4 regions of the Luteibacter mycovicinus genome follow, and region 1 is predicted to be linked to each of the others. Evidence: riboswitches for the same ligand, from Rfam matches in the RefSeq annotation. Region 1 holds a riboswitch; each other region holds the start of a gene.
What was found. A riboswitch is a leader RNA that binds a small molecule or an ion and turns the genes downstream of it on or off. The one in region 1 is predicted to bind cobalamin.

Region 1 (7,670 bases):
TGACGCCGGCCGAAGGCGAGCAACTGGGCGGCCAGCTTGGAGCCACGGGTGACGCCGGCCATCGCATTGGCGACGCGCCGCTCGGCCCGTTCGTTGCCCGACACATCCGCGCCAAGCAGCTGCAGATTGCCGCTGATGACTTGCAGGAGGTTATTGAAATCGTGCGCGACGCCACCGGTCAGGTTGCCTATCGCATCCATCTTCTGCGCCTGGCGCAGCTGTTCCTGGGCGGCATCCAGTTCAGCGTCGCGTGCGCGCTCGCTGGTGACGTCACGCGCCACGGCGAAGATCATGCCCTCACTCGGGACCGCCCGCCAGGACAGGTGCCGGAAGCCACCGTCCGCGGTGCGGTAGCGGTTCTCGAAACGGAGCGTAGCCACACCGTCGGCCAGCTGCTCGGTTTCCTCACCAGTGCGCCCGGTGTCGTCCGGATGCACGAAGTCCAGATAGGAGCGGCCGATGGTGTCGCGCTCGCTCCAGCCGAGAATCGCGGTCCACGCCGGGTTGACCGAGAGCAGGCGGGTGTCGGTGTCGGCGACGACGAGGATGTCGCTCGACAGGCGCCAGATGCGGTCGCGTTCCAGCGTACGTTCGGCGACCTGACGCTCCAGACTGTGCGCGAACTCGAGCAGCTCGGCCTCGGCGCGACGGCGCTCCACCGCGACGCGCGTGCGATGGGCGACCTCGCGGACGAAGTCGATCTCTTCTTCCGGCCACTCCCGCGGGCTTTCGTGGTTCAGATAGAGCAGCGCCACCGTGCCGCCACGCTCGGTCACCGGCATGTTGATGAACGAGGTGGCGCTGATCGACGCCAGCGCGTCCGCCGTATGGATCGTGCGCGGGTCCTTGTACGCATCGGACACGACCGCGGTACGGCCGGCCTTGATATCGTCGATGTAGGAGCCGTATTCACGGAAGTTGAGGACACCGGCGATCGTGACGATGCCCGGCGCGTTCCAGTCGCGCTCGATCGTGATGGTCTCCGCGATCGTGTCCACCGAGCCATAGCCCGCACGGCTGACATGAAGCGCGCGGCCGAGTACCTCGGCCACGCGGTAGGCGATCTCGGCGGGATCTTCGACTTCGCGGAGGATGTCGCTGACCTCGATCAGCGCCACACGACGCTCTTCGATGGTGCGCGCGGCCTCGGTCTGCCCGGACAGCGGGCGGATGCTCACGATGAAGGACGCCTGGCCCAGCGCCGAAGCGCGCCACGGCTCGATCGAGACCCGCCAGGTGGCGCCCTCCACGGAGCCCAGGGCCAGCTCTCGGACGCCCCCGGCGTCAGCAAGCGACAAGGCGGTCTCGAGGCGAGACCGGCTTTCCTCATTCCACCAGGTCAGAAAGCCGCACGCACCCGCGTCGCGGAGGCGTGCCGTCATCCAGGCATTGGCATACAGGAGCTCGCCATCCGCCGTGACGGCGGTGAAGCCGAAGGGCAGCGCGTCGAACGCATCGGTGACCAGGGCATGTTCCTGCAGCGCGAACGTCAAGGTCATCTAGCGAGCGATCCTATGAGGGATCGCAGATGTTATCGGTTAGAGGTCATGCGCTTTGTGTAGACGATCTTCACAAAACCCTCATGGTCCTCTTCGTCGCGGGGCGGGAAAGGGGTTGCAAAAAATCACTTGCGGCGGATCAAGCACATAGCGGCGACACCCTACATCTTGTGTTGACGCTGCCACCCCCCGCCTATATGGTGTGTCCCGTTGGTGTCCGGAGAGGCGCGACTGCCCGTCGGACTTAATAGGGAATCCGGTGCGAATCCGGAACTGCCCCGCAGCGGTAAATGGAAACGATCCCGTTCAATGCACTGGTCCTTCAGGGGCTGGGAAGCGACGGGTAGGCGGACCGAAAGGTCCATGTCCATGAGTCCGAAGACCTGCCAGCAATCGGTGCCCGGGCGGCCTCGATAGTGGTGACGGCTTCCGCGGGGAAGCACGTCGCGGACCGGAGCCCCTTCGCGGCGCGCTCCGTCCCCGGCCGTTTCCCGCATCAGCCCCATCCCTCACGAGCCAGCCGACCGGGAACGGGTGATAGAACCTGGGGCGAGCCAAGACAATGACCACGATGGATTCTTCCGCGCGCGAGCGCACCGAGACGGCCGATGCCGCCGTCTCCGCCAATAACACTACGGACAAGGCGCCTGCCGCCGGCTACCGCAGCGACCCGCCGCCGGCGTTCGCGCTGACGCCCCCGCACAACCCTGGCCAGATGCGCGTCACCAAGCGCAACGGCGGCCAGGAAGTCGTCGACGTGAACAAGATCGTGCGCGCGGTGACCCGCAGCGCCGACGGCCTGTTCGCGGTCGACCCCATGCGCGTCGCCCTGAAGACCATCGGCGGACTCTACGATGGCGCCACCACGCAGGAACTCGACCAGCTGTCGATCCGCACCGCCGCGGCGCTCACCGCCGAAGAACCGGAGTACGGCCAGCTGGCCGCACGCCTGCTCGCCGCCTTCGTCGACAAGGAAGTGTCCGGACAGGACATCCAGTCGTTCTCGCAGTCGATCTCCACCGGTTTCGACCTGGGCATCCTCAACGAGCGCCTGCGTGACTTCGTCCTGGTCAATGCGCGCAAGCTCAATGACGCCATCGACACGACCGGGTCGCGCCGCTTCGAGTACTTCGGCCTGCGCACGGTTTATGACCGCTACCTGCTGCGTCACCCGACGAAGCGCTTCGTCATCGAGACGCCGCAGTATTTCTTCATGCGCATCGCCTGCGCGCTCGGCGGCAACGACGTGGCCGAGACGCTCGAGCTGTATCGCATGCTGTCGTCGCTGGAGTACCTGGCCAGCTCGCCGACCCTGTTCAATGCCGGTACGGCGCACGAGCAGCTGTCGTCGTGCTTCCTGCTGGACTCGCCGCAGGATGCCCTGGAGTCGATCTACGCCAAGTACGGCGACGTGGCCCAGCTGTCCAAGTTCGCCGGCGGTATCGGCCTGGCTTACTCGCGCATCCGTTCGCGCGGTTCGCTGATCAAGGGTACCAACGGTCATTCCAACGGCCTCGTGCCCTGGCTGAAGACGCTGGACGCCTCGGTCGCCGCGGTAAACCAGGGTGGCAAGCGCAAGGGCGCCGCCTGCGTGTACCTCGAGTCCTGGCACGCCGACATCGAGGAATTCCTCGAGCTGCGTGAGAACACCGGCGACGACGCGCGCCGCACGCACAACCTCAACCTGGCCAACTGGGTGCCCGACCTCTTCATGCGCCGCGTGGAGACCGACGGCGACTGGTCGCTGTTCGATCCGAAGATCGTGCCGCACTTCGTCGACACCTGGGGCGCGACGTTCGAGGCCGCCTACGAGAAGGCCGAGGCCGAGGGCCTGGCCGCCAAGTCGATCAAGGCGCGCGAGCTGTACGCCCGCATGCTGCGCTCGCTGGCACAGACCGGCAACGGCTGGATGACCTTCAAGGACCGCTCGAACGCCACGAGCAACCAGACCGCGCGTCCGGAAAACGTCATTCACCTGTCCAACCTGTGCACCGAGATCCTTGAAGTCACCTCCGAGGGCGAGACCGCCGTGTGCAACCTCGGCTCGGTCAACCTGGCCCGGCACGTGGTGGACGGTCAGTTCGACTACGAGAAGCTCGGTACCACGGTGCGCACCGCCGTGCGTCAGCTCAACCGCGTCATCGACCTCAACTTCTACCCGATCGCCACGGCGAAGACGGCCAACATGAAGTGGCGTCCGGTGGGTCTGGGCGTGATGGGCCTGCAGGACGTCTTCTTCAAGCTGCGCCTGCCCTTCGACTCCGAAGAAGCGCGCAAGCTGTCCACGCGCATCCAGGAAGAGATCTATTTCCACGCGCTGTCGATGTCCAACGAGATCGCCGAGCGCGACGGTGCCCACCCGGGCTTCGACGAAACCCGCGCCGCCAACGGCGAGCTTCAGTTCGACTACTGGCCGGCGGCCACGCCGACCGGCGTAGAGGGCCGCTGGGCCGAGCTGCGCGAGAAGATCAAGGCCAAGGGCCTGCGCAATTCGCTGGTCATCGCCATCGCTCCGACCGCCACGATCGCTTCGATCGCCGGCTGCTACGAGTGCATCGAGCCGCAGGTGTCCAACCTGTTCAAGCGCGAGACGCTCTCGGGCGACTTCCTCGTCGTCAACCGTTATCTGGTCGATGAGCTGAAGACGCTGGGCCTGTGGACCGCCGACGTGCGCGATCAGATCAAGCTCGCCGAAGGTTCGGTGCAGGGCATCGCCGCGATTCCGGCCGCGCTGCGCGAGGTCTACCGCACGACGTGGGAGCTGCCGCAGAAGGCACTGATCGATCTCGCCGCCGCGCGTGGTGCGTACATCGACCAGAGCCAGTCGCTGAACCTGTTCATGGAAAACCCGAACATCGGTCAGCTGTCCTCGATGTACATGTACGCGTGGAAGTCGGGCATCAAGACGACCTACTACCTGCGTTCGCGTCCCGCCACCCGCATCGCGAAGACCACGGTGAGCTCGTCGTCGGCCTCGCTGCCCACGCCGGCCGCTCCGGTCGCCGATGCGCAGGAGCAGGCCGAAGCCGCGGTGTTCTGCTCGCTCGAGAACCCCGAGTACTGCGAAGCCTGCCAATAAAAGCAACGCGCCCCGCAAGGGGCGCAGCATCCCTGTAGGAGCGCGCCCCGCGCGCGAAGCCGCTGCCTGCGCCAAACGTTTCAGCATCGCCGCTTCGTTGGTTTTTCGCGCGCAGGGCGCGCTCCTACACGTATTTAATTCGAGGTAGCCCGATGTCCGCTTCTCCCGTCACCCGCGATACCCATATTCTCGATCCCGGCTTCGAGCTGACCCTGCGGCCGATGAAATACCCGCAGTTCTACGAGATGTATCGCGCGGCGATCCGCAACACCTGGACCGTGGAAGAAGTGGATTTCTCGCTCGACACCACCGACCTGAAGTCGAAGATGTCGGATGCGGACCGTCACCTGATCCATCGTCTGGTCGCGTTCTTCGCCACCGGCGACACCATCGTGTCGAACAACCTGGTACTCAATCTGTACCAGCACGTGAACTCGCCCGAAGCGCGCATGTACCTTTCGCGCCAGCTGTACGAAGAAGCGCTGCACGTGCAGTTCTACCTCACGCTGCTGGACACCTACATTCCGGAACCGGCCGAGCGCAACAAGGCCTTCGCCGCGATCGAGAGCATCCCGTCGATCCGTCAGAAGGGTGAGTTCTGCTTCAAGTGGATCGACTCGATCCAGAACCTCAACCGTCTCGAGACGCGCGAGCACCGTCGCCAGTTCCTGCTCAACCTGATCTGCTTCGCCGCGTGCATCGAAGGTCTGTTCTTCTTCGCCGCCTTCGCTTACGTGTACTACCTGCGTTCGCGCGGGCTGCTGCACGGCCTGGCCTCGGGCACCAACTGGGTGTTCCGCGACGAGTCCGGCCACATGGCGTTCGCCTTCGAGGTCGTGCGCACCGTGCGCGAGCAGGAGCCGGACCTCTTCGACGACCAGATGCGCCAGGAAGTCGAAGCGATGCTCGAGGACGCCATCGCCTGCGAGACCCAGTTCGCCGCCGACGTGCTCTCGGGCGGCGTGGCCGGCCTGTCGGTCAACGACATGCGCCAGTACCTCGAATACTGCGCCGACCAGCGTCTGGTCCAGCTGGACATGCCCAAGAAGTATGGCTCGAAGAATCCGTTCGACTTCATGGACCTGCAGGACGTCCAGGAACTGACCAACTTCTTCGAGCGCCGCGTGTCGTCGTACCAGGTCGGCGTGCAGGGCGAGGTCGCGTTCGACCAGTCGTTCTGAGGAAACGGGGGACCCTGTATGATGCATGCTGCACTGCAACAGGATTCGTCCCCCATGACCGCTATCGACCGTCCCACCGAGGCTCGCGTCCTCGAAATCGTCTTCCCCGACCACACCAACCACCTCGGCACGCTGTTCGGCGGCCAGGCGCTGGCGTGGATGGATAAGGCCGCCTTTCTGGCGGCCTCGCGTTACTCCCGCCAGATCGTCGTCACCGCCCGTTCGGAGCAGGTCGACTTCCACGTGCCCGTTCGTAAAGGCCAGATGGTCGAGCTGATCGCCACGGTGATTTCGGTGGGTCGTACGTCGATGAAGATCGACGTGGCGATGTACACCGAGGATCTGATCACCGGCGCGCGCGAGCTGTGCACGCGGGGCACGTTCACGATGATCGCGCTGGACAGCGAGTACAAGCCGACGCCCGTGCAGCCGCTGCCCGCAGCCGCATAAAAAGAGGCGCTTGACCTAGAGCGCACTCGAAGGCGTAGGCTTTCGGCATGACCACCTACCTGACCATCGCCGAGGCCGCCCTGGCGACCGGCCTGACCGTCCATACCCTGCGTTATTACGAGCAGATCGGCCTGATCGACCCGGTGCCGCGCCGCAGCGGCCAGCGGGTATACGGCGAGCACGAGCTCGCCCTGCTGCGTTTCGTCGTCCACATGCGCGCCACCGGCATGTCGATGCGTACGCTGCAGGAGTATTCCGAGCTGCGCCGCCAGGGTGAGACGCCCGACAGCATCCGCCTGCGCGGCGACCTGCTGGCACGCCACGCCGCTTTTCTGCGCGACGAACTGGTCACCCTGACCGAGACGATCGCGCGGCTGGACAAGAAGATCGCCATGTACCGCTCCGCGTATGGCGAGGAAGGTGTGTCATTCCCTGAACCGGCGCCTCCTGCCGTGACGGCGCCCCCGCCGCCCACGGCGCGGCCCCGCGAAAAGACCCCCACCTTCCCGCGCAGGAAACAGGCATGAAGACACGCAAACTCGGTAAGAACGGCCCGGACGTATCGGCTCAGGGCCTCGGCTGCATGGGCATGAGCGAGTTCTACGGCCCCGGCGACGAGAAAGAGTCCATCGCGACACTGGAAACGGCGCTGGATCTGGGCATCACCTTCTGGGACACCTCCGACGCCTACGGCCCGCACACCAATGAAGAACTGATTGGCCGCTTTCTCGGCGGTCGTCGCGACAAGGTGTTCCTCGCCACCAAGTTCGGCATCGTGCGCGATCCGAACGACCCGTCGAAGCGCGGCATCAGCGGTCGCCCGGAATACGTGCGCGAGTCGGTGGAAGGCAGCCTGCGCCGCCTGAAGACCGATCACATCGACCTGTATTACCAGCACCGCGTGGACGCCAACGTGCCCATCGAGGAAACCGTCGGCGCCATGGCGCGGCTGGTCGAGGAAGGCAAGGTGCGTTACCTCGGTCTTTCCGAAGCCTCGGCCGAGTCGATCCGCAAGGCGGCGGGCGTACACCGGATCACCGCCCTGCAGAGCGAGTACTCCCTGTGGACGCGCGATCCGGAAACCACCGGCACGCTGGCCGCCTGCCGCGAGCACGACATCGGGCTGGTCGCGTATAGCCCACTGGGCCGAGGCTTCCTCACCGGTGCGATCACCTCGCCGGACGACTTCGCCGAGGACGACTATCGCCGCAACAATCCGCGTTTCGAGGGCGAGAACTTCACGAAGAACCTCGAGATCGTCGAAAAGGTCCGCCGCTTCGCCACCGACAAGGGCTGCACGCCGGGTCAGCTGGCGCTGGCGTGGGTGCTGGCGAAGGGTGAGGACATCGTGCCGATCCCAGGCACCAAGCGTGTGAAGTACCTGAAGGAAAACGCCGGCGCCGATGACGTCAGCCTTACGGCTACCGAGATCGCCGAGATCGACGCGGTGTTCCCGCCGGA
Region 2 (7,670 bases), 1.2 Mb from region 1:
GACGCGCCCCAGGGGCGATCGGTAGGTCGAGCATCAAATCGTGCTTGCAGCGGAACATGGTGTGGCTCTCGTGGTGAGGTGCGGATCTTACGCCTCGTCGGCGTTCTGCGCACTAGGTAGGGATGGTTGGTGAGGTTTCAAGGCCTTGCTGCGCGGGAATCGCCTTGCGCGGGAATCGCCGGCAGGGCCGGCTCCTACCTGTCTGCGGTGACCCGGGCGGGTTCCGCGGAGAGGTAGGAGCCGGCCCTGCCGGCGACGCTCTTCAAGGCAACGCGTAAGCCACCACGTAATCACCCGACTTGGTCCCCAGCCCGCTGTGCCCGCCGGCGGCGATCACCACGTACTGCTTTCCGCCGACCGAGTACGACATCGGATTCGCCTGTCCACCCGCTGGCAGACGCGCCTGCCAGAGCACCTTGCCCGTCCGCTCGTCCATCGCACGGATGTAGTTATCCGCCGTGGCGCCGATGAACACCAGGCCGCCCTTGGTGGTCATGTTGCCACCGATATTGAAGATGCCGGTGGGCAGCGGCGCGTTCGTATGCGTGCCGAACGGACCGGTGTCGCGCGTCGTGCCGAGCGGATGCTCCCAGACCAGCTTGTGGGTGACCAGATCGATCGCGGCGAGCGTGCCCCACGGCGGCGGATTGCACGGCACGCCGAGCGGGTTCAGCCACGGATGCACCTTGCCGACATAAGGCGTGCCGTACTGCGGTGCCAGACCGCCGCCGACCTTCGGCTCGTCACCGGTGCCGTCCCACGGCTTCACGTAGCCCTTCTGTTCCGCCGGCTGGCGCGGCGCGAGGCTGATAATGAAGGGGATGTAGTTCGCGTTGGCGATGATCAGCTTGTTATACGGATCGATCGAGGCGCCGTGCCAGTCGATCACGCCATCGAAGGCCGGATAGACGATCGTGTCCTTCAGCTGCGGCGGCGTGAACTGACCTTCGTACGCCGCCTTGCGGAACTCGATGCGGCACATCAGCTGATCGAACGGCGTCGCGCCCCACAGCGATTGCTCGGTGAGATCCTTCGGTGTCAGCGACGGCATGCCCACCGAGTACGGCTGGGTGGGCGACGCGAAGTCACCCGGGACCGTATCGGTCGGCACCTTCTTCTCGGCGACTTCGGTCACCGGCTTGCCGGTGCGGCGATCGAGTACGAAGAACTCGCCGCGCTTGGTCGTCTGTACCAGGGCGGGAATCGTGCCGCCATCGGGACCGGGCAAGTCGACCAGCGACGGACCCGTCGGTACGTCCATGTCCCACAGGTCGTGATGCGTGTTCTGGTAGGTCCACTTCGGCTCGCCGGTTTCGATATCCAGCGCGACCGTCGAACTCGACACCTTCTCGTCGAACGGACGACGATGGCCGCCGAAGTAATCCGGCGTGGCGTTACCCATCGGCAGGTAGACCATGCCCAGATCCGGATCGGCGGTGTACACGCCCCACGCGTTAGGCGTGCCGCGTGTCAGCTGATCGTTCGGACCCGGCGTCCAGTTCTGCGGATCGTGCCCGACGTCCCACGCCCAGACCAGCTTGCCGGAGAGCGGATCGAACGCGCGCACGGCACCCGACGGCTCGCCTTCCGCCTGATTGTCGTAGACCCAGCCACCGAGGATCACGCGATCCTTCAGCACCATCGGCGGCGACGTCACGAAGTGGAAGCCGGCCGGCACATGGCCGAGATACTGCGTCAGCGAAACGAAGCCGTGCTCGCCGAAATCCTCGCAGGGCTTGCCGGTATCGGCGTTGAGCGCGAGCACGCGGGCATCGAGTACCGGCGCGATGATGCGACGCGGACAATCGGTCTGCGTGCCCTGCGGCGCTTCGTAATACGCCACGCCGCGACAGGCCAGATAGACGTCCGCATCGGTATTGGCTTTGGGATCGAAGCTCCACTTCTTCGCACCCGTGGCGGCGTCGAAGGCGACCACCCAGCTATGGCCCGTACACACGTAAAGCGTGTCGCCGATCTTGATCGGGGTGTTTTCGAAGTTGAACTCGTGACCCGCGTCGGTACCGCCCTGATCCTCACCCGGACGCATGGTGTCGCCCGTCCGTGCCGTCCAGGCGACCTTGAGGTCTCTGACGTTGGTCGCGTTGATCTGGTCCAGCGGCGAGAAGCGATCGCCCCTGGGTGTGCGGCCGTAGAACTGCCAGTCGCTGTCCGGCACCGAGGCGTCGTGGCCATCCGCCATGTTTCGGATGACCGCTTCGCCCTGCGTGCCGACGGGCTGCATGAAACCCGCCACGCCGAGACCGACGCTGACGATAACGGCCACGATCACCGCGAAGGCGCCACCGCCCGAGGGAGTGAGCTTGCGACGTACCCAGGGCATGACGAGATAAATACCGAGCACCACCGGAACCAGCAGTCGCGGTTCCAGCTGCCAGCCCACGAGCCCGACCTCGGTGAACGCCCAGATGGCCGTCCCGAGCAGCACCACGGCATAGAGCCAGAGTGCGCTGGCCGAACCGCGCGCGAGCAGGATGCCGGTCGCTACGACCGCGGCGCCAGCGATGAGGTAGTAGAACGAGCCTCCGAGAGCCGCGAGCCACGCTCCGCCTCCCACGAGAAAGAGACCGAGAAGCGCTATGACCACGCCGGTGATACGGGGCGGCCTGCGTGAATAAAGAGTGGACGGCATTTTATGACTCCGGTGGGTGACGCGGCAGGGGCGCGTCGCGTCGAAGCCGCGGTTCGCGCAAATCATAGCCATGGCAGGTATATGCAGCGTCTACATCCGGCCGGTCACAATGGGGCATCCCCCGATGGAGTATTCGCATGCGCTACATCAAGCTCGGCCGTACCGGCCTGGATATCTCGCCGCTGGTGCTCGGTTGCATGACTTATGGCGTTCCCGACCGCGGAAACCACGCCTGGACGCTCGATGAAGAACAGAGCCGGCCCTTCATTCGCAAGGCGCTGGACCTGGGCATCAACTTCTTCGACACGGCGAACGCATACTCCGACGGCACGTCCGAAGAGATCGTCGGACGTGCCCTGAAAGATTTTGCGAAACGCGACGAGGTGGTGATCGCCACCAAGACCTTCTTCCACTGGCGCAAGGGACCGAACGGCGGCGGCCTGTCGCGCAAGGCGATCTTCCATTCGGTGGACGACTCACTGGCCCGCCTCGGCACCGACTACATCGACCTGTTGCAGATCCATCGCTACGACCAGACCACGCCCATCGAAGAAACGCTCGAGGCGCTGCATGACGTGGTGAAGGCCGGCAAGGTCCGCTACCTCGGCGCCTCGTCGATGTATGCGTGGCAGTTCGCGCAGATGGTTTACACCTCGAGGATGCATGGCTGGACCGAGTTCATCAGCATGCAGGATCACTACAACCTGCTGCAGCGTGAGGAAGAGCGCGAGATGATTCCGTTCTGCATCGATGAGCACATCGCGGTGTTGCCATGGAGCCCGCTGGCACGCGGACGGCTGACGCGCGACTGGGACGAGGGCAGCGACCGGCAGAAGAGCGATGTCTTCGGCGGCACGCTTTACAACGCCACGGAAGACTCGGATCGCGCCATCGTCGCGGCGGTGAAGAAGGTGGCCGATGCGCGTGGCGTGCCTCGTGCGCAGGTGGCATTGTCGTGGGTGGCGCATCGTGACGGCGTGACTGCGCCGATCGTCGGGGCGTCGAAGCCGCAGCATCTCGATGATGCGGTGGCGGCGATCGATCTGGAGCTGACCGAGGAAGAGACGGCAGCTTTGGAGGAGGCTTATACGCCGCGGGCGATCGCAGGGTTCGCGTAAGCGTTGCTTGCGGCAGTTCGGCTATGTTGTTGCCATACGGCGGTCTCGCCGCGCCATCGCCTGTTCGATCACATCCGCGGCCGGCGACGCGCCTCGCTCGGCCCGGATGACTTCAGCCGCGCGCTGGGCACGCAAGGCCACTCCCTCGTCGGTCAGAAGCACGCGCAGCTTCCCCGCCGCCCGGTCAGCGCGGTAACGCGAAGCGGGCAATACATCGCCCACACCCAGCCGAAGCACACGCGCCGCATTGTCAGGCTGATCGAAGCCATGCGGCACCACGAGCGCCGGACACCCCGCGCGCAAACTCTCCTGCGTCGTGCCGACACCCCCGTGGTGTACCACCGCGGAAGCGCGCGGGAACAGCGCACCGTGTGACGCGTATTCCACAGCCATCACCCCGGCTGGCAACGTGTCGGGCAAGCGCGCGCGCATCTCGGGCGAGCCGGTGAGCAAGACGGCACGACGTCCGAGCGCGCCTGCCGCCGCCATGCTCTCGCGAAGGAAGGCCTCGCCCGCGTGCACCGCCGCCGATCCCAGCGTAAACACGATCGGCGCGTCACCCGCGTCGAGAAACGCCGACAGCTCCGGGGGAAGGGTTTCGTTGAAGGGCGAGTAACGGCAATAGCCAGTGACCACGCTGTGCGCCGGGGCATCCTGCGGCGCGTGACCCAGCAACGGCGAATACATCGCCAGCACACCATCGCGCGCGTGCTGTCCGCGATGAAACGGATCGCCCCACACCGACACCGGCGCCAGACCCAGCGACTGCCGGAAGCTGCGCACGGCACGTGTCCACGGTGCGGTCACCCGCTCGCCGATCCGGCGCACCCAGGCGCCACGACGCGGCGACGCACGTAAGAAACGGTCGAGTCGCGCCATGCCCGTCGCCGGCGGATCGAAAGCGGAAAGGAACACCGCGGGCGACAGGACGGCGGACAACCACGCCACGCGTGTCGTCTCGCCCAGAATCTGGCCGGCGAAGGCGAGCGTCGAGGTGACGATCGCATCGGCCTCCAGACATACCGGCGCCAGCGCGCGGTAGCTCGCCGCGACATCCTCCGCAGCCAGGTCACGTACGACGAAGCGCGGACCGCGCAGCGGATGGAACGCCCGGGCAGCGAAGGCGGCCTTGTCCTCGGGCTCCGCGATCCCGCTGGCAAGGACGAACCTCAGCCCGGCCTCCGCCACCGCCTCGCGATGAATCGCATGGGCACCGATGGTGACCCGATGGCCCCGCGCCACCAGCTCCCGCCCCACGGACAGGAACGGAAACAGGTCACCCTGCGATCCCACCGTCGCCATCACGATGTGCCTTGCCGCCATGCCTTACTCCCGATGCCCTGGCGCATCGTCGCGGGCGACATGTCGACGCGATGCATGCCTGGCTCGTTGACCTGCCCCGTCCGTAGGGCTAACCTCTGGGCCGCCAGCGGTCTTTATCTCTCTATTCGAATAGAAGGATAAAAGCGAAGAGGGAAGCCGGTGAGAATCCGGCGCTGCCCCGCAGCGGTATGTGGAGACGAGCGCGTCATCAGCACTGGATCGATGGCGATCCGGGAAGCGACACGCAAGGCGGCACCCAGGTGCCACATCCACGAGCCCGAAGACCTGCCGCCGGCCTGGGCGCGCGTGCCGTCATGGGTGCGTGTGCCCTGCCCGACCTGGGCCGTCGCGTTCGCGCGAGGGTCCGGTTCGCCCGCGGGGGCGAAGGTCGACGGCAAGCCGCATGACGCCTTCACGCTGCCGCACCTTCCGTGTGGCAGTGCACGTGCGTCCGCGACGAACCGCCCTTCCCTCCTCTTTGCCACGAAGAGGAATCATCCACATGCCACACGTTACCTACCCCGGTTTTCCCCGCATCGGCCGACGCCGCGAACTGAAGCGAGCGCTGGAAAGTCACTGGAGGGGTGAAACCAGCGCCGACGACCTGCTCACCGTCGCCCGTCAGCTCCGCGAACGCCACTGGCGCCTCGCGCGCGACGCGGGAGCCGACAGCGTTCCCGTCAACGACTTCTCGCTTTACGACCATATGCTCGATGCCGCCGTCGCGGTCGACGCCATTCCCCCGCGCTACCGTGGACTCCATCAGCGCGATCCGCTTGCCGGCTATTTCGCCATGGCACGCGGCCGTCAGGACGGCGAAGTCGACCTGCACGCGCTGGAGATGACCAAGTGGTTCGACACCAACTACCACTACATCGTCCCCGAGCTGCAGGCGGGCCAGTCGTTTGCCACGCGCGCCGACAAGGTCGTCGCGGAATATCGTGAAGCCATCGCACTCGGCCATGCGGCGCGCCCCGTACTCCTCGGTCCGCTGACCTTCCTCCGTCTGGCCAAGACCGTCGACGGCAGCGATCCCCTCGCGCTGCTCGACGCGTTGCTGCCGGCGTGGAGCGGTTTGCTCGATGCGCTCGCGGACGCGGGTGCCGACTGGATCCAGGTCGACGAACCGGCCCTCGTGCTCGATCTCGAGCCGGACTGGCAGGCGGCCTATCGCGGCGCTTATGCCGCCATCGGTGAACGGTCGCGTGGCCGCATCCTGCTCGCGACCTACTTCGGCGAGCTCGGCGGCAACCTCGAACTGGCGGCGTCGTTGCCCGTCGCCGGCCTGCATGTCGATCTAGCGCGCGCGCCCGGGCAACTGGATGCCGTGCTCGACGCGCTTCCCGCCGGTCGTGTGCTGTCCGCCGGCGTGCTCGACGGCCGCAACATCTGGCTGAGCGACCCGTCCGCCATCGCGCCGCGCATCGCCCGCGCACGCGAGCGCCTCCGCGACGAGCGTTTGTGGCTGTCGACGTCGTGCTCGCTGCTGCACGTGCCCATCGATGCGTCGGAAGAAAGGCACCTGCCGGGTTCGATCGGCGACTGGCTGTCGTTCGCGCGGCAGAAGATCGCCGAACTGCGACGCTACGCCGATGCCGCCGTCGGCGACGAGACGGCGCAGCTCGCGCTCGCGCGTCAGCAAGCGACGGTGGCGGCGCGTCTGCTTTCTCCCGACGTGCTGCGCGCCGACGTGCGGGCGCGCGTGCGTGGACTGACGCCCCAGTTCGGACAGCGCCGCTCGGCCTACGCGTTTCGCGCGAATGTGCAGAAGCAGCGCTTCGGCCTGCCCAACCTGCCGACCACCACCATCGGCTCGTTTCCGCAGACCACGGAACTACGCCTTGCGCGTGCCGCGCATCGCTCGGGCAAGCTTGACGACGAGGCTTATACGGCCGTGCTTCGCGAGGAGGTGCGGCGCGCCGTGACGTTTCAGGAAGAAGCCGGCCTCGATGTCCTCGTGCACGGCGAGCCCGAGCGCAACGACATGGTCGAGTACTTCGGCGAACAGCTGCAAGGCTACGCGTTCACGTCTCTGGGCTGGGTGCAGAGTTACGGCTCGCGCTGCGTCAAGCCGCCGATCGTCTTCGGTGACGTGGCGCGTCCCGCCGCGATGACCGTCGCCTGGTCCGCATACGCCCAGTCCCTGACCGCCAGGCCGATGAAGGGCATGCTCACCGGTCCGGTGACGATGCTGCAGTGGTCGTTCGTACGTGACGATCTCCCGCGTGCCGAGGTGTGCCGACAGATCGCCCTGGCCTTGCGTGACGAGGTCCACGATCTCGAAAAAGCCGGCATCGGCATCGTGCAGATCGACGAGCCGGCGCTGCGCGAAGGCCTTCCCCTCCGCCGGGGTGACTGGGCCACCTATCTGGACTGGGCGGTCGACGCGTTCCGGATTACCGCGGGTGGCGTCAGCGACTCGACCCAGATCCATACCCACATGTGCTACTCGGAGTTCAACGACATCATCGAGGCGGTCGCCGCGATGGACGCGGACGTGATCTCGATCGAGACCAGCCGCTCGCGGATGGAGCTGCTGGACGCCTTCACACGGTTCCGCTACCCGAACGGGATCGGAC
Region 3 (7,670 bases), 300 kb from region 1:
ATGCCGACGTTCAGGCGGCCCGCCGCATCGCGGTCCACCTTCAGCATCTGTTGCTTGCCGACGATGTCGAAGTCGCTGCCGACGTCGCGGAACTCCTTCATGCTGCGCATCTGACGCACCAGCTTCAGCGTCCAGGGCTGCAACGGTTCGCCGCCGGTACTGATCAGCTGGAACGAGTACTGCCCGCGGTTGCTGTTGCCCCCGCTCCCGCCGAGGAACTGCACGGGATTCATGAAGACCTGGACATCGGAGAGCTTGTCGTACTCCTTGCCCTTGCGATCCATGAATTCCTTCATGGATTCATGGCGCAGGTCCGGGCCGCTCCCCTTCTTCTTCAGATCGATGAACATGGTGCCGCTGTTGCCGACGGCCGCGCCATCGTTACCGCTGCCGAGCAGTGTGGTGACATCGGCGACGGCCGGGTCGTTCTGCATCATTTCGCCGACGCGTTTGAGCCGTCGCGACATCTCGTCCGGCGAAATGTTGGCGTCCGCGGTGACATCGGCCTGCAGCATGCCCGTGTCCTCGTCGGGCATGAAATTGCCACCGGCGGTCTTCACCACGGCGAAGCCCAGCGCGAAGGTGGCGAAAAGCAGGATGAGTGGCTGCCAGCGCATGACGCGCCGATGGCGCATCGCCCAGTCCAGTCCGCGCTCATACAGGCGCAGAAACCCGCGATCGAAGCGTTCCAGCGCGCGCTCGACGCGGCCTGGCTGGCGGTCGGGCTCGTCGTGCTTGAGATAGCGGGCACAGAGGGCCGGCGTGAGCGTCAGCGACACGATGGCCGAAATCAGCACGGCCGCCGCCAGGGTCACCGAGAACTCGCGCAGCAACTTGGTGATCATGTTGTTGCCGAACAGCAGCGGCGCGAACACCGCCACCAGCGACAGCGTGATCGACATCACGGTGAAGCCGATCTCGCGCACGCCCTCGAGCGACGCCGGCATCGGTTTGCTGCCGTTCTCCATGTGCCGGACGATGTTCTCGATGACCACGATGGCGTCATCGACGACGAAGCCGATGCACAGCACCAGCGCCATCAGCGACATCGTGTTTAGCGTATAGCCGAGTGTCCACATCACGACGAAGGCGCCGGCCAGGGACAACGGCACGCTCAGCGTTGCGATCAGCGTCGGACCGAGACGGCGCAGGAACACCATCATGACCAGGAAGACCATGACGATGCTGATCAGCAGCGCGACCTTGACCTCGTGCAGCGCGGACTGCGTGGTCTGGGTCAGGTCGAAGATGGGGGTGACCTTCGCGTCCGCCGGCAGCAGCGAACGGAAGCGCGGCAGCGCGGCACGGATCGCGTCGGCGGTGGCGATGGAATTCGCCTCCGGACGCTTGCTCATCTGCATGGTGACCGAGCGCTCGCCCTGGAACCATGCGGCCTGGTACTGGTCCTGCTGGCCGTTGTAGACGCGGGCGATGTCCGAGAGGCGCACCGGCACGTTGTTGCGCATCGCGATGAGGATGTCGCCGAAATCCTTCGCGTCGCGAATGCTGTCGTTCGCGACGACCGTCATCTGTGCCTTGCCGTCGGACAGCAGGCCCTGCGGCGAGGTCACGTTGGCGGCGTGCAGCGCATTGGACACATCGTTGGCGGTGAGTCCCTTGGACGACAACGCGCGGGTATCCAGCTCAACGCGCACGGCGTGCGGGGTCCCGCCGAAGACCTGTACGCGCGACACGCCATCGATCTGCGCCACGGCGGGCCGGATCAGGGTGTCGACGACGTCGTAGAGCTTGTCCGGCGGCAGCGACTTCGAGGTGAACGACACCAGCAGAACGGGAATCTGGCCGGTGTCGAACTTAAAGTACTGTGGGGGGCTGGGCATGCCGGCCGGCAGGTCGGCGGCGGACGCGTTGATCGCGGCCTGCACGTCACGCGCGGCGGCATCGGTGGAGCGGTCCATGCTGAAACGGAGGCGGACGAAGCCGCTGCCTTCCGAGCTGTTGGAATACATCTGGTCCACACCCGGGATCTGGCCGAGGTGGCGCTCCAGGGGGGCGATGATGGTCGAGGCCATCGTCTGCGCGTTCGCACCGGGCATCTGCGTCTGGATGAAGACGGCGGGCACTTCGATGGACGGCAGGGCCGCCACGCCGAGCAGCATGTAGGCGATGGAGCCGCACAGCACGAGCCCCGCCGCAAGCAGCGAGGTTCCGATCGGCCGGCGAATGAAAGGTGCAAAAACGTTCACGACACTTCCTGTGATCGCGGGAAGCATACCCGCGCCCGGGGACTTTATGACGTCCGCGCCGGTCCGTGGCGTGTGCCTTTAGTGGGGGCCCTGCCGGAAGACAGGGGTGCGGCGTTTGCCCGAGCCCGGTGCCAGGGGTAGGAGCGCGCCTGCGCGCGATGCCGTGAAACATCGCGCGCAGGGCGCGCTCCTACACGGTGCTCCCTCAGCGTACGGGCGAGAACCGCACGGTCACATAGTAGGTCCGCCCCAGCTGGTTGTAATACGCCGCCGTCTCGTACCGCTTGTCCGCCACGTTCGCGACCCGGCCCTGCACGCTCCAGGCATCGTCCATGTGCCAGGTGGCACGCAGATCCGCGGTCGTGTAGCCGCCCAGACGCGTCGTGTTGGCCGCGTCGTCGTAGCTGTAACCCGAGGCGTAGACCGAGCCACCCAGTGTCAACGCGCCCAGGTCCTTGTCCAGATCCACGCGACCGGTGCGACGCGGACGGCGGGCCAGCAGGTTGTCCTTCTCGAGCCCGCTGTCCCGGTCCAGCGGCTGCTGCAGCGTCAGGTAGCCGCGCACGTGCCAGCCATCGACGTCCGCGCCCACCTGGCCTTCGAGGCCGCGCAGGCGGGCCTTGCTGACGTTGACCGGCAGGAAGTTCGCGTCGTAGCCGATCAGGTCGTCGACCTGGCTCTGGTAGGCGTTGACGGCCCAGTTCCAGATGCCCGGACGACCCGACAGGCCGATCTCGGCGGTGCGCGACTTCTCCGGCTTGAGGTTCACCGTGGGCACGCCGTACGGGTAGTACTCGTCGTTGAAGGTCGGCGCGTGGAAGGCGGTGCCATAAGAGGCCGTGACCTTCATGCCGTTGTCGAAACGGAAGCCATAGGCGGCCGAGCCGGTCGTGTGGTTGCCGAACTGGGTGTTGTGGTCGTGGCGGGCCGACAGCTGGATCTCATGCGGGCCGAACACGCCCTGGTAGAGCGCGAACACGCCCGTGTTGTTGCGGGTGTCCTTGAGATAATCCGTGTCGCTGCTCAGCTTTTCCTGCTGGTAGTCGACGCCGGCGCTCAGCGTCTGGCCCGGGGCCAGCGTGAAGTCGTTCTGCCAGGAACCCTGATTGCGCTTAGAGTACAGATATCCCACGCGCAGCTTGTCGGCACCGGTGACGTAGTTGAAGTCCGCGTCGTAATAGCCCTTGTCGGCGCCATTGAGGTAGTTGTCGGCGCGGTCCTGGTTCTGGCCCAGACTGACCGACATGCGCCACGTGGACAGCACGTCGAAAGCCAGCTTCGCGCCGGCGACCTGCTGCGAGCGTCGGGTCAGGTTCTGGTAGTCGCCGTCGTATTCGATATCGCCCTTGCTGCGCAGCCAGCTGCCGGTGAGCTCGGTGCCGTCGTCCCAGCGATAACCGCCCGACAGCGCGCCGTTGTACGTGCGATAGGCGTCATGGTCCGGCTCGTCGGTGAAGCAGCCCTTGAACGCCGTGCCCGCGCCGATGCGGCAGGCGTTGATGCCCGAGGTGTACTGGCCGCCGAGGCTGGCGTTGTACCAGCCGTGGGTCGTGCCGCCCGACACGCCGACCTGACCGGCGGTGTAGCCGTGGCTGCCGCCGGTGACCGAGAGGCTCGGGGTCGGCGCTTCGCCGGCCTGGCCGTGGCGGGTGAAGATCTGGATGACGCCGCCGATCGCGTCGGAGCCGTAAAGGCTCGAGCGCGGACCGCGGACGACCTCGATATGGTCGATCTGCTCGACCGGCAGCTGCTCGTAAGCCGGCAGACCCGCGCCCACGGTACCCACGCGGACACCGTCCACGAGGACCAGCGTGTGCGAGGAGTTGCTGCCACGCATGAACAGCGAGGTCTGCTGGCCGATACCGCCGGTGTTGGCCATGACCACACCGGGCAGCCCGGCGAGCAGGTCCTGGACGTTACGCGGCTGCAGACGCTCGATGTCTTCGTGGGTGATCACGGTCACCGGGGCGAGTACCTCGTCCAGCGGCGTGGCCGTGCGGGTCGCGGTGACGATCACGGGATCGAGGGCGTCCGGGGCGTCGGCCGCGTGGGCAGCGGCGATCGACGACAGCAGGGCTGCCGCGAGCAGGGTCTTCTTCATGGAACGGTCTTCCTCCGCCGCATAGCGCGGCAATGCGTAGCTCAAAGGGCGCGCGAGGAGGACATACGGCGAACGGCACACGGGCGGAACCCGGATGACTGTCCGGATTCGCCCTCCGCGAATCGCCCGAAACGGGACGACGCCCCGGGATGGCTCACGGGGCGCGTCGTCGGGCCGGTCTCCGGACTCACGCCGTCCCCGAGGGGTGTCGGACCGGCGCCTTCCCGCTGTCGCAGTGGCTGAAGCCGTGTCCGAGGGGCCGTGACGACCCCGGGCGCTTACCGTTGCGGGGGCAGTGCCGGCCTTGCCGCAGAGGCGGCGCACCGGCTTCCCGTTTCATCCCCGTGGCGCGACGCCCCGGGGACACCCGAACCCCGCGACTTTAACCGGAGGGTGGGGCGCTGTCACGACCGCCCGATCAGCCCGCGGCGTAAACGCGCTCGCCGCCGATCCAGGTTTCGATCACCGTATGGGTCTCGTCCATCACGACGAAGTCGGCGCGGTAACCGGCGGCGATATGACCGTGGGTGGCGCCGAGGCCGAGGAACGCGGCCGGATACGTTGACGCCATGCGCGCGGCTTCATCGTAGGCTACGCCGACCATGTCGACCGTATTGCGCACCGCCGTGGCCATGTCCAGCGCGGAGCCGGCCAGCGTGCCGTCCGCCGTCTGGCAGACGCCGTCGCGCACGGTGATGGTTTCGCCCTTGAGCACGAAGTTCGGATTGTCCGACCCCACGGGCGGCATCGCGTCGGTGACCAGCATCATCTTCCTTGGCGCCTTCGCCGCGATGGCGACACGCAGCGAGGTCGGGTGCACGTGGTGGCCGTCGACGATCAGACCGCACCAGCTGGCCTGGTCTTCGAGCGCGGCACCGACGACGCCAGGCTCGCGGCTGGTGAAGGGTGTCATCGCGTTGAACAGATGGGTGAAGCCGCGCACGCCCGTCGCCAGTGCATGCCGCGTGGTCTCGTAGTCGGCGGCCGTGTGGCCCGCGGCCACGATGACGCCGTTGGCGACCAGCTCCTGGAGTACTTCCGCGGAAGCGCGCTCGGGAGCCAGCGTCAGCAGGGTCACGCCGCCGTGGCGCCGCGCGACCATCGCGACATCGTCGGCATCGGCGATGCGAAACTTGGCCGGGTCGTGCACGCCCTTGCGCTCAGGGGCGATGAAGGGGCCTTCCAGATGGATGCCGAGCACGCCCGGCACGCCCTGGGCGACCGCGTCGTTCACGGCATCGATGGCTTTCGCCATGACCTCCGCGTCGTCACTGATCAGCGTGGGCAGAAAACCCGTGGTGCCGAATCTCGCGTGTGCCTCGCCGATCGTGCGGATCGCGTCGACCGTTGGTGCATCGTTGAACAGTACGCCGCCCCCGCCGTTGACCTGGCAGTCGATGAAGCCGGGCAGCAAGGTGCGACCACCGAGGTCATGGCGCTCCGCCGCGCGCACGCGCGGATCGGATGGCAGCGCCAGTCCGGTGATCTTTCCATCGTCGACCAGCACGGCAAAGCCGCTCTGGAATCCATTGTCGGTGAGCACACGGCCGTTGACGAGGGCGAGAGTCATGGCGATTCCTTGAGGGTGACGGTCAGACGGTCTCGGTGACTTTATTCAGGTGCGGCGGCACGTCGGGATTGAAGCCGCGCTTCAGCGCGAGCGCCGCCGTGGCGCGGTAGAAGCTCTGCACCGTGATCAGCGGCGCGGCGATCGGTGCGGTGGCGACCAGCGGCAGCACACCCTCACCCGTCGCACCCGGCGCGGCGATCCAGACATTGGCGCCACGCTTGCGGAACTCGGCGGCGACATCGAGCACGCCCGGGAGCGTGTCGTCGTTCTGCGCGAAGAACAGCACCGGGAAGTCCGGGCCGACCAGCGCCATCGGGCCGTGTTTCACTTCGGCCGCGCTGAAGGCTTCGGCATGCAGGCCGCAGGTTTCCTTGAACTTGAGCGCCGCTTCCAGCGCACCGGCGAAGCCGAAGCCACGACCGACCACGAACAGGTTGTGCGCATCGACGAGGCCTTCCGTCAGCGACGACCAGTCGGCATCCCAGCCCTGGCGCAGCTGCGCGGGCAACGCGGCCAGGGCGTCGGCGATCTCGGCCTTGCCACTCCACCGGGCGGCGATATGCAGAATCGCGAACAGCGCGCCGAGATAGCTCTTGGTCGCGGCGACGCTGGTTTCCGGGCCCGCGTGCAGCGGGACGACCACGTCCGCGACGTCCGCCAGCGGCGAGTCGGTCACGTTGACCAGCGCCACGACGTACGCACCGGCCTTCTTCGCGGCTTCAGCGTTGCGGACCAGATCCGGACTCTTGCCCGACTGGGATACGGCGACGTAAAGCGCGCCATCGAGGCGCTGCGCGGCGTGGTAAATCGAGGTGACCGACGGCGAGGCCGAGGCGGTGACGACGCCAAGCTGCGTTTCGAACACGTACTTCGCGTACATCGCCGCGTGATCCGAACTGCCACGGGCGCAGGTGATCACCATGCGCGGCGGGTTCGCGCGCAGGCGCTCGGCAAGGGCGCCGATCACGGCTTCGTTAAGGGCAAGCTGCCGCTCGACGACCTCGGCGGTCTCGTGCGCTTCGCGGTACATCAGGGTGTCTTGCGGCTGGATCGTCATGAAGAAGGGTCCGTCAGTCGCTCTGCAGTTCGGCGACGAAGTCGTAGATGTCCCCGCGATACCAGGAACACGTGAACTCGACGATGCGGCCGTCGTCGAGGAAGCTGCGCCGCTCGATATTCAGCCCGGCACTGCCGGCGCCGAGCCGGAGCAGCCGGGTCTGGGCAGGGCCCAGCACCACCGCGCGCAGGCGTTGCAACGCACGTCGCGGGCGGTTGCCCAGCGTGTCGAGCGCTTCGTACAGGGAGTCCTCGACCAGGCTGGGGTCGGGCAGCAGGTTGAGTGGCACCGCGCTGCGCTCGATCGCCAGCGGCTCGTCGCCCGCGTAGCGCAGGCGGTGCAGGCGGACCACCTGGGTGCCGGGCGAGAGATTCATCGCCATGGCTTCTTCCGGGGTGACCTCGCCGATGGCCCGCTCGAAGAACTCCGAGCGCGGATTGAGCCCGCGCGCGCGAAGATCCTCGGTGAAGCTGGTCATACGCGACAGCGGCTTGACGATGCGCTCGGACACGAAGGTGCCCGCGCCATGACGCTGGGTGAGCAGACCATCCTCGACCAGGCCGCCGATGGCCTTGCGCACGGTAACCCGGGACAGCGTGAGGGCCCTGGCCAGGTCCCGCTCACTGGGCAGTGCATGGCCGACCTGCACCTCGCCGTTTTCGATCACGTTGCGGATGGCGCGACGCAGGCGCATGTACGCCAGCGGCTGCCGCGCGGCCGGGTCGTACTGCAGGC
Region 4 (7,670 bases), 1.3 Mb from region 1:
GGCGGTGACGCTGGCATCCGACCTGATCGGGCTGGTTCCGGCCTCGTTTCTTGCCAGCCCGCCCGATACCGTGCGCGTCTTCGACCTGCCGGTCGAAACGCCGGCCATCACGGTGTCGCAGATGTGGCATCCAAGGCTGGAGAACGAGGCTGGACATCGCTGGCTCAGACAACTGGTGCGCGAGGCTTGCCAGGATCGTCTTGCGCAGCTGACATCAGCCTGATCACGCTGGAGAAATCCAGCTCCCCATTCCCCGCCTTACTATTCAACGCATAAAGATTGCGCGCCAGCTCCCCGAGTGGAATCGAGGCCCCCACACCGACCGCCGCCTCGGTGACCAGCCCGAGATCCTTCAACATCAGATCGTTGCCGAAGCCACCGGTGTAGCCACGCGATGCCGGCGCGTTCGGCAGCACACCCGGCCACGGATTGCACACCTCCGTAGCCCAGCTGCGCCCCGTGCTCACCGCCATCATCTGCGACAGCACGCCCGCGTCGAGACCGTGCGCGACGCCCAGGGCCAGCGCTTCGCCGGTGACGGCCATGATGACGCCGAGCGCCATGTTGTTGCACAGCTTGGCCACCTGTCCCGCACCGCTAGCGCCGACATGAAAAATATTCTTCCCCATCGCTTCCAATACGGGCCGTGCAATATCCAGCACCGCCGCGTCGCCTCCCACGATGAACGTCAACGTTCCCGCCGCTGCACCCGCGGTGCCGCCAGAAACAGGCGCGTCAAGCATCGCGAGGCCGCGACCAGTGGCGGCTTGTGCAACTTTTTTCGCCGATGCCGGTGCGATCGTGCTGCAATCGACGACGAGTGCACCATCGGGAATGGCGGCCAGCAGCCCCGCGTCACCCAGGTAAAGCGCTTCCACATGTCGGCTGGCGGGAAGCATCGAGATGACGATCTCAGCGTCGCTCACCGCATCGGCAGCGCTCGCCGACGCGGAGGCTCCTGCGGCAACCGCCGTATCGACCGCCGACTGAACGAGGTCGAAGACCCGCAGGGCATGCCCTGCCTTGAGCAGATTCGCGGCCATCGGGCCACCCATGTTGCCCAGCCCGATAAAAGCGATGCGACTCATGCGTACGACTCCGGTTGACTGCCCAGATCGGCAAGCGGATGCGCTTCCGCGCTGAACGGTGCATTGAAGAAAGATTCGGCCCAGCTCGATGTCGCCTCGGCCAGCGTTGCCGGGTTCCAGCGCGGTTGGCGGTCCTTGTCGATCAGCAGCGCACGGATGCCCTCCGCAAAATCGCCGTGTGCGGCGCAATGCAGCGACACGATGTATTCGAGGCGAAAGGTATCGGCGAGAGAAAGCGTCGACGCGCGGCGCTGCAGCTCGAAGCCGAGCCGCGCGGAGCCAGGCGCACCGCCAAGCGGCGCCGTCCTTGCGTTCTGCAGCCAGGTATCGTCATCCTGGATCGCATCGATGGCGCCAACGATATCGTCGAGCCGCTCGTTGCCGCAGACCTCGCGGATCAGACCCGCGTGCCCTTGCAGCGGACCGGGTGACACCGGCTGCTCGATGGAGCGTAGAAGCGCGGTCAGCGTGTCGTGGTTGGCGCTCGCCGAGCTCGACCAGTTCGCGTTGGACAGCGCGTTCATGACCTCCGGATGCGCATTCTCGGGAATGAAGTGGTCGGCGAGACCCGCATGGATGGCATCGCCCGCGCCGAGCGGCGCGCCGGTGAGGGCCAGGAACATGCCGCCGCGATCGGGCACACGCGACAACAGCCAGCTGCCTCCCACGTCCGGATAGAGTCCCACGGTAATTTCCGGGAAGGCGAGCTTCGACCGCTCGGTGACCACACGGTGGCTTGCTCCCGCCATCAGTCCGATGCCGCCACCCATGACGATGCCGTGCCCCCAGCAGAGGATCGGTTTGGCATAGGTGTGGATGCGATAGTCCAGCCGGTACTCGGTCGAAAAGAACTCACTGGCATACGCGTTGCGCGTGATCTCACCGCCGCCTGCTTCCCGGTAGTCGACCATGCTTCGATACAAGCCATGCAAGTCGCCGCCCGCGCAAAGGGCCTTCTCGCCGGCTCCCTGCAGGACGACCACCGCGATCGCGTCGTCGTCGGCCCATGCGCGAAGCTGGGCATCCAGCAGGCTCGCCATCGTCAGTGAGAGCCCGTTGAGGGTCTTCGGCGCATGGAGTGTCGCGATGCCGATACGTCGGCCATCCCGCCCGTCGCGCTCTTCGAACAGCACGTCGCTCATGCGTTCTTCCACTCGGCCGGGCGCTTCTCGAGAAAGGCGTGTACGCCCTCCGTCTGATCGGCGCTGTCGAACAGGTCGACGAAGGCTTCGCGCTCGGCGACGAGCGCGGCGGCGTGCGTCTGAGTGCGCGTCGCCTGCACCAGGCGCTTGCAGGCCGTCACGCTGGTGGGGCTCTGCTTCGCGGCACGCGCTGCCCATGCGAGCGCGGTATTCAACCCTTCGCCTCGGGGAACCACGTCTTCCACCAGCCCGATGCGCAAGGCCGTCGCGGCGTCGACTCGCTCGCCGAGCAGGATCATCCGCTTCGCCCAGCCCTCGCCGACCAGGCGCGGCAGGTTCTGCGTACCGCCGGCACACGGCAGCAGTCCCACACCCGCTTCCGGCAAGGCCATCTGCGCGTGTTCCTCGGCGATGCGAAGGTCGCATGCGAGTGCACATTCGAGGCCGCCACCCATCGCATAGCCGTTGATGGCCGCGATGCTCACGCCACGGAACGCCGACAACGCCTCGAAGGCCTCACCGAACCGACGGGCGGCTTCACGCGCCAGCGCGCGGTCGCCATCCGCGAACTGCTTGAGATCGGCGCCGGCCGAGAAGAATTTCTCCCCCTCGCCCGTCACCACCAGGGCGTAGACATCACGATCCGCATTCAGCGCCGCGACGAGATCGCGAAGCGCGGAAAGGCTACGTACCGTCCAGGTGTTGGCTGGCGGGTTGATCAGCGTCACGATGGCCGTGTGGCCTTCGAACGCCAGCCTGAGCCCCGTCCAGTCGGTGTCCTTGTAACCGGTCATCGCAACTCCTCTTCAGTGTTGAGCAAGTGGCGCGCCACGATCACGCGCATGATTTCGTTGGTGCCTTCCAGTATCTGATGCACACGGCTGTCGCGCAGCAACCGTTCGATCGGGTACTCGCGAATATAGCCATAGCCGCCATGGAGCTGCAGGGCGTCGTTGCAGATGTTGAATCCCGCATCGGTGGCGAAGCGCTTGGCCATGGCGCACCACACCGTGGCGTCGTGACTGCGTGCGTCGAGCTTGCGCGCCGCCGTGTGCACCATCTGTCGAGCGGCGACCAGCTGGGTCGCCATATCGGCCAGCTTGAACTGCAAGGCCTGGAACTCGCCCAGCTTGCGCCCGAACTGCCGCCGCTCACCGAGATAACGCCGCGCGGCGTCCAGGGCGCCCTGTGCGGCACCGAGTGAACAGGCGCTGATGTTGATCCGCCCACCGTCCAGACCCTTCATGGCAATCCGAAACCCTTCACCCTCTTCGCCCAGAAGGTTCGACGCCGGCACACGAACGCCGTCGAACGTGATGCCCCGCGTGGGCTGACTGTTCCAGCCGAGCTTGTCCTCCTTACGCCCATACGTAATGCCTTCGGCGTCGGCGGGTACGGCGAATGGACTGATACCACGCGCACCCTCGCCCCCCGTGCGGGCCATGACCACGAGCATGTCGGTGGCACCGGCTCCCGAGATGAAGGCCTTGCTGCCGTGGAGCACGTATGCGTCACCATCACGCACGGCGCGCGTCTGCAGAGACGCCGCATCGGAACCGGCGCCCGGCTCGGTCAGGCAGTACGACGCAAGCTTCGCCCCGCTGCACAGCGTCGGACCCCATTCGGCACGCAACGAAGAACGTGCATGCGTCGCCAGCATCCACGTCGCCATGTTGTGGATACTGATGAACGCCGCGGTGGATGGATCGGCGGCGGCGAGTTCTTCAAACACAATCGCCGCATCCAGCCGGGTCAGCCCGCTGCCGCCGGCCGCTTCGTCGACATACAGGCCGCAGAAACCCAGTTCGCCCGCCTTGCCGATGGCCTCACGCGGAAAGATGCTCTCGGCGTCCCAGTGCGCCGCACGCGGCGCCAGTTCGGATGCCGCGAAATCGCGCGCCGCCTCGCGAAATGCCATCTGCTCGTCGCTGAAGCCGAAACCTTGCCCCATCACAGGAATATCCATGACGGCCGCCATCACTTGAGGCTGATCGTCGTATTGACGCCGTGGCCACGCGTGTCATCGTCGAACCAGCGCGACGTGATCGTCTTGGTCTGCGTGTAGAACATGACCGCCTGCTTGCCGTAAGGGCCCAGGTCGCCGAGTTTGGACGCACGCGATCCCGTGAACGAGAACAGCGGCACCGGCACCGGGATCGGTACGTTGATACCGACCTGCCCCACATCGATGTCTTCCTGAAAGCGACGGGCAGCCGCACCGCTCTGCGTAAACACGGCCGTACCGTTTCCGTTGGGATTGGCGTTGACCAGGTCGATCGCTTCGTCCAGCGTGTCGACCGTGAGGACGACCAGCACGGGCCCGAAGATCTCTTCGTCGTAGATACGCATGCCAGGCTTCACGCCCGAGAAAATCGTCGGCCCGACGAAGTTGCCTTCGTCGTAACCCGGCACGCGAAAGCCGCGACCGTCGAGCTCCAGTGTCGCCCCCTGCGCTACCCCGGCGTCGATCAGGCTCTCCACGCGCTCACGCGCTGCGGATGAGATCAGTGGACCGACATCGGTGCCCGCTTCGATGCCTGCGTTCACCCTCAGCGCCTGCGCTCTGGCGACGATGTCGGGAATCCACTCCCGCGCGTTACCGACCAGCACCGCCGTCGATGCCGCCATGCAACGCTGCCCGGCCGCACCGAAGGCGGCACCGACCATGGCATTGAGCGTCTGCTCCTTGTTGGCGTCGGGCAGAACGACAGCGTGATTTTTCGCTCCCATCATGCACTGCACGCGCTTACCGGCTTGCGATGCACGGTGATAAACGTGCGTACCGACCTTCGTCGATCCGACGAAAGACACCGCCTTGATGTCGACGTGATCGCAGATGGCGTTGACCACCTCCTCGCCCCCGTGCACGACGTTGAGCACGCCTCTGGGAATGCCCGCCTCCTGCGCCAGCTCGACCAGCCGCATGGTGACCATCGGGTCCTGCTCCGACGGCTTCAGCACGAAGGTGTTTCCCGTGGCGATGGCCATCGGAAACATCCAAAGGGGGATCATCGCCGGAAAGTTAAACGGCGTGATGCCGGCGCAGACACCCAGCGGCTGCAGCAGTGTGTACGTGTCCACGCCACCGGCCACGTTGTTGGCCAGCTCGCCGAGTTGCAGATTGCCGATGGCCGCCGCGTGCTCCACCACCTCGAGGCCACGGAACACGTCGCCTTCCGCGTCCGGCAGTGTCTTGCCCTGTTCCGCCGTGAGGATCGCCGCCAGCTCCGCCATGTGTTCGCGGATCAGCTGCTGGTATCTGAGGAAGATGCGGGCCCGCGTCCCGATGGGCGTCTTGCGCCAGGTGGCGAACGCGCGCCGGGCGGCGGCGACGGCCGCATCCACCTCCCGGGACGTGGCGAAGGGCACACGTGCCAGCACGACCTGCGTCGCCGGGTTGATCACATCGCGCCATTGTGTGGTCGCGGACTCGACGAACTCGCCGTCGATCAGCAGTTTGACGGTCGCGACGTCGGTCGCGGCACGATTCATCTCGTTCATGATGCCTGTCTCCATATCGCTCACCCGCGAAACCGGGCGTGCGTGAGCGAGACAAGTCGGTTCGAGGCCGCGGACGCCGCATCGAGCCAGCTCGTCCGGTTGCCCACCGCAACACCCGAGGAAGACACCGCAAGCGGTGCCCACCACGGGCCGGTCTCCGGGCTTGCGAGCGATGCGATCCGCATCACCCCGACACCTTCCCGCGTTGCCGCAGTGGTTCTGAGTCGGGTTTTCTCGCCTACCGTTGCGGGGGCAGCGCCGGCATCGGACCGGCTTCCCGTTTCACCCTGCGCACCGGAATGGCGGCGGCAGGACACCTGTGGCCAGCGGAAGTGTAGGCGGCGACGCGGCGAGCGACACGCTGCGATGCAGTAAAGGCGCCTTGGATGCCGCCACGGATTCCGACTAAGCTGCGCGGACCAGCCGTTCCACGCCCAGGAGATCCCGATGATCGACCACACCGGCGCCACCGTCAGCGACTTCGAGCGCAGCAAGCAGTTCTACACCACCGTACTGGCGTCCATCGGCTACGAACTGATCGTGCACTTCCCCGCGTCGAAAACGGGGCGCACCGATGTGGCGGGGTTCGGCGAGAACGGCAAGCCGGATTTCTGGATCTACCAGGGCACACCCAATCAGCCGCCGGTACACGTCGCCTTTCGAGTGAGTTCGCAGCAGCTGGTGCGGCTATTTCATCAGACGGCGCTGGATGCGGGCGCGAGGGACAACGGTCCGCCGGGCCCGCGTTCGCACTATCACGAAGGCTATTACGGCGGTTTCGTGCTGGATCCGGATGGCCACAACATCGAGGCGGTGTTTCACGCCAGCTGATGGAAGATCATTGATGAACTGCCCGCATAGGCTCAAGCGGTTTATCCCACTTAATCACTGGACCCCCGGTCGGTAGCATGGCGTCATGGCTACCTTCTGGAGATCACCATGAAAAAGCGCGTTCTCGGTAAAAGCGGCCTGGAAGTCTCAGCCCTCGGCTTTGGCTGCATGGGCCTCAATTTCAGCTATAGCCACGCGCTGAGCAGCGACGAGTCAGTCAAGCTCATGCGCGAGGCGGTGGACCTGGGCGTCGATTTCTTCGACACGGCCGAGGTCTATGGCCCGTTCACCAACGAGGAAATCGTCGGTAAAGCCCCCGCGCCGATGCGCGACCGCGTCGTCATCGTGACGAAGTTCGGCTTCGCGTTCGATCCGGAAACGAACAAGCAGACGGGTCTGGACAGCCTCCCGGAAAACATCCGCAAGGCCGCCGAGGGATCGCTCAAGCGTCTGGGCATCGAGCAGATCGATCTGCTCTATCAGCACCGCGTAGACCCGAACCGGCGGCAGACCTCCCCCGCACTGACCCTGCTGGTGGATGCGCGACGTTATCGTGGCTGAATCGCCCACAATCCCTTGACGTTTCCGCGATTGACACCATCTCGTAGGTAGCCGAGGATCGAATCAGGCCGCGCCCGGGTCCCGGGGCCGCGCAGCAAGCAGGAGTCACCCATGAGCCAACGTCATCTCGTCCTCGCCGCCTTGTTCGCCCTGGCCGTCGTGTTCTTTCTCGCCGGTTCGGTCACAGGGACGTTGCTGCTCGTCGCCGCTGGCGTGGTGACGGAGACGGCCTTCTGGTTCAACATGATGCAGCAGCGCCGGATGCAGCGGATCAAGGTTCGCGCGCGACGCGATCGCTGAGCCTCCCGTAAGTCGGCGTCAGAAACCCCGCACCGCGGGGTTTTTTTATGTCGCCCCGGAAGCCTCCTCCGCACTCGGTCCCCGCTCCAGATACGTCGACAGAGCGATATAGCTCCGCGTCCCCTTGAATCCCTCCATCGCGTGAATCCGCTCCAGCAGGTGCTCGAGCCCCCGCGTATCGGCCGTCCGCACCTTCAGCAACATCGCGCTCTCTCCCGTCACGGTGTGGATTTCCTCCACCTCGGGA

Region 2: it holds a riboswitch for cobalamin, as region 1 does, so the genes downstream of both, metE (5-methyltetrahydropteroyltriglutamate--homocysteine S-methyltransferase) here and FA85_RS11835 (ribonucleoside-diphosphate reductase subunit alpha) in region 1, are expected to answer to the same signal.
Region 3: it holds a riboswitch for cobalamin, as region 1 does, so the genes downstream of both, FA85_RS10665 (TonB-dependent receptor domain-containing protein) here and FA85_RS11835 (ribonucleoside-diphosphate reductase subunit alpha) in region 1, are expected to answer to the same signal.
Region 4: it holds a riboswitch for cobalamin, as region 1 does, so the genes downstream of both, FA85_RS17730 (CoA-acylating methylmalonate-semialdehyde dehydrogenase) here and FA85_RS11835 (ribonucleoside-diphosphate reductase subunit alpha) in region 1, are expected to answer to the same signal.

The regions. Positions count from the first base shown of each region.
Region 1 covers NZ_JQNL01000001.1:2,692,534-2,700,203, reverse strand. Annotated here, with positions in the region: gene FA85_RS11840 (hybrid sensor histidine kinase/response regulator) at 1-1,499, opposite strand, end outside; cobalamin riboswitch at 1,694-1,904, shown strand; gene FA85_RS11835 (ribonucleoside-diphosphate reductase subunit alpha) at 2,071-4,578, shown strand; gene FA85_RS11830 (ribonucleotide-diphosphate reductase subunit beta) at 4,731-5,759, shown strand; gene FA85_RS11825 (acyl-CoA thioesterase) at 5,814-6,209, shown strand; gene FA85_RS11820 (MerR family transcriptional regulator) at 6,257-6,736, shown strand; gene FA85_RS11815 (aldo/keto reductase) at 6,733-7,670, shown strand, end outside.
Region 2 covers NZ_JQNL01000001.1:1,539,058-1,546,727, forward strand. Annotated here, with positions in the region: gene FA85_RS06980 (membrane-bound PQQ-dependent dehydrogenase, glucose/quinate/shikimate family) at 263-2,650, opposite strand; gene FA85_RS06985 (aldo/keto reductase) at 2,788-3,768, shown strand; gene FA85_RS06990 (glycosyltransferase) at 3,790-5,091, opposite strand; cobalamin riboswitch at 5,182-5,398, shown strand; gene metE (5-methyltetrahydropteroyltriglutamate--homocysteine S-methyltransferase) at 5,594-7,670, shown strand, end outside.
Region 3 covers NZ_JQNL01000001.1:2,392,047-2,399,716, forward strand. Annotated here, with positions in the region: gene FA85_RS10660 (efflux RND transporter permease subunit) at 1-2,207, opposite strand, end outside; gene FA85_RS10665 (TonB-dependent receptor domain-containing protein) at 2,413-4,308, opposite strand; cobalamin riboswitch at 4,465-4,694, opposite strand; gene nagA (N-acetylglucosamine-6-phosphate deacetylase) at 4,727-5,878, opposite strand; gene FA85_RS10675 (SIS domain-containing protein) at 5,901-6,935, opposite strand; gene FA85_RS10680 (GntR family transcriptional regulator) at 6,949-7,670, opposite strand, start outside.
Region 4 covers NZ_JQNL01000001.1:3,977,365-3,985,034, reverse strand. Annotated here, with positions in the region: gene FA85_RS17755 (LysR family transcriptional regulator) at 1-223, shown strand, start outside; gene mmsB (3-hydroxyisobutyrate dehydrogenase) at 165-1,088, opposite strand; gene FA85_RS17745 (enoyl-CoA hydratase/isomerase family protein) at 1,085-2,230, opposite strand; gene FA85_RS17740 (enoyl-CoA hydratase) at 2,227-3,024, opposite strand; gene FA85_RS17735 (acyl-CoA dehydrogenase family protein) at 3,021-4,196, opposite strand; gene FA85_RS17730 (CoA-acylating methylmalonate-semialdehyde dehydrogenase) at 4,208-5,722, opposite strand; cobalamin riboswitch at 5,863-6,067, opposite strand; gene FA85_RS17725 (VOC family protein) at 6,179-6,562, shown strand; gene FA85_RS17720 (aldo/keto reductase) at 6,671-7,123, shown strand; gene FA85_RS17715 (hypothetical protein) at 7,235-7,423, shown strand; gene FA85_RS17710 (Lrp/AsnC family transcriptional regulator) at 7,469-7,670, opposite strand, start outside.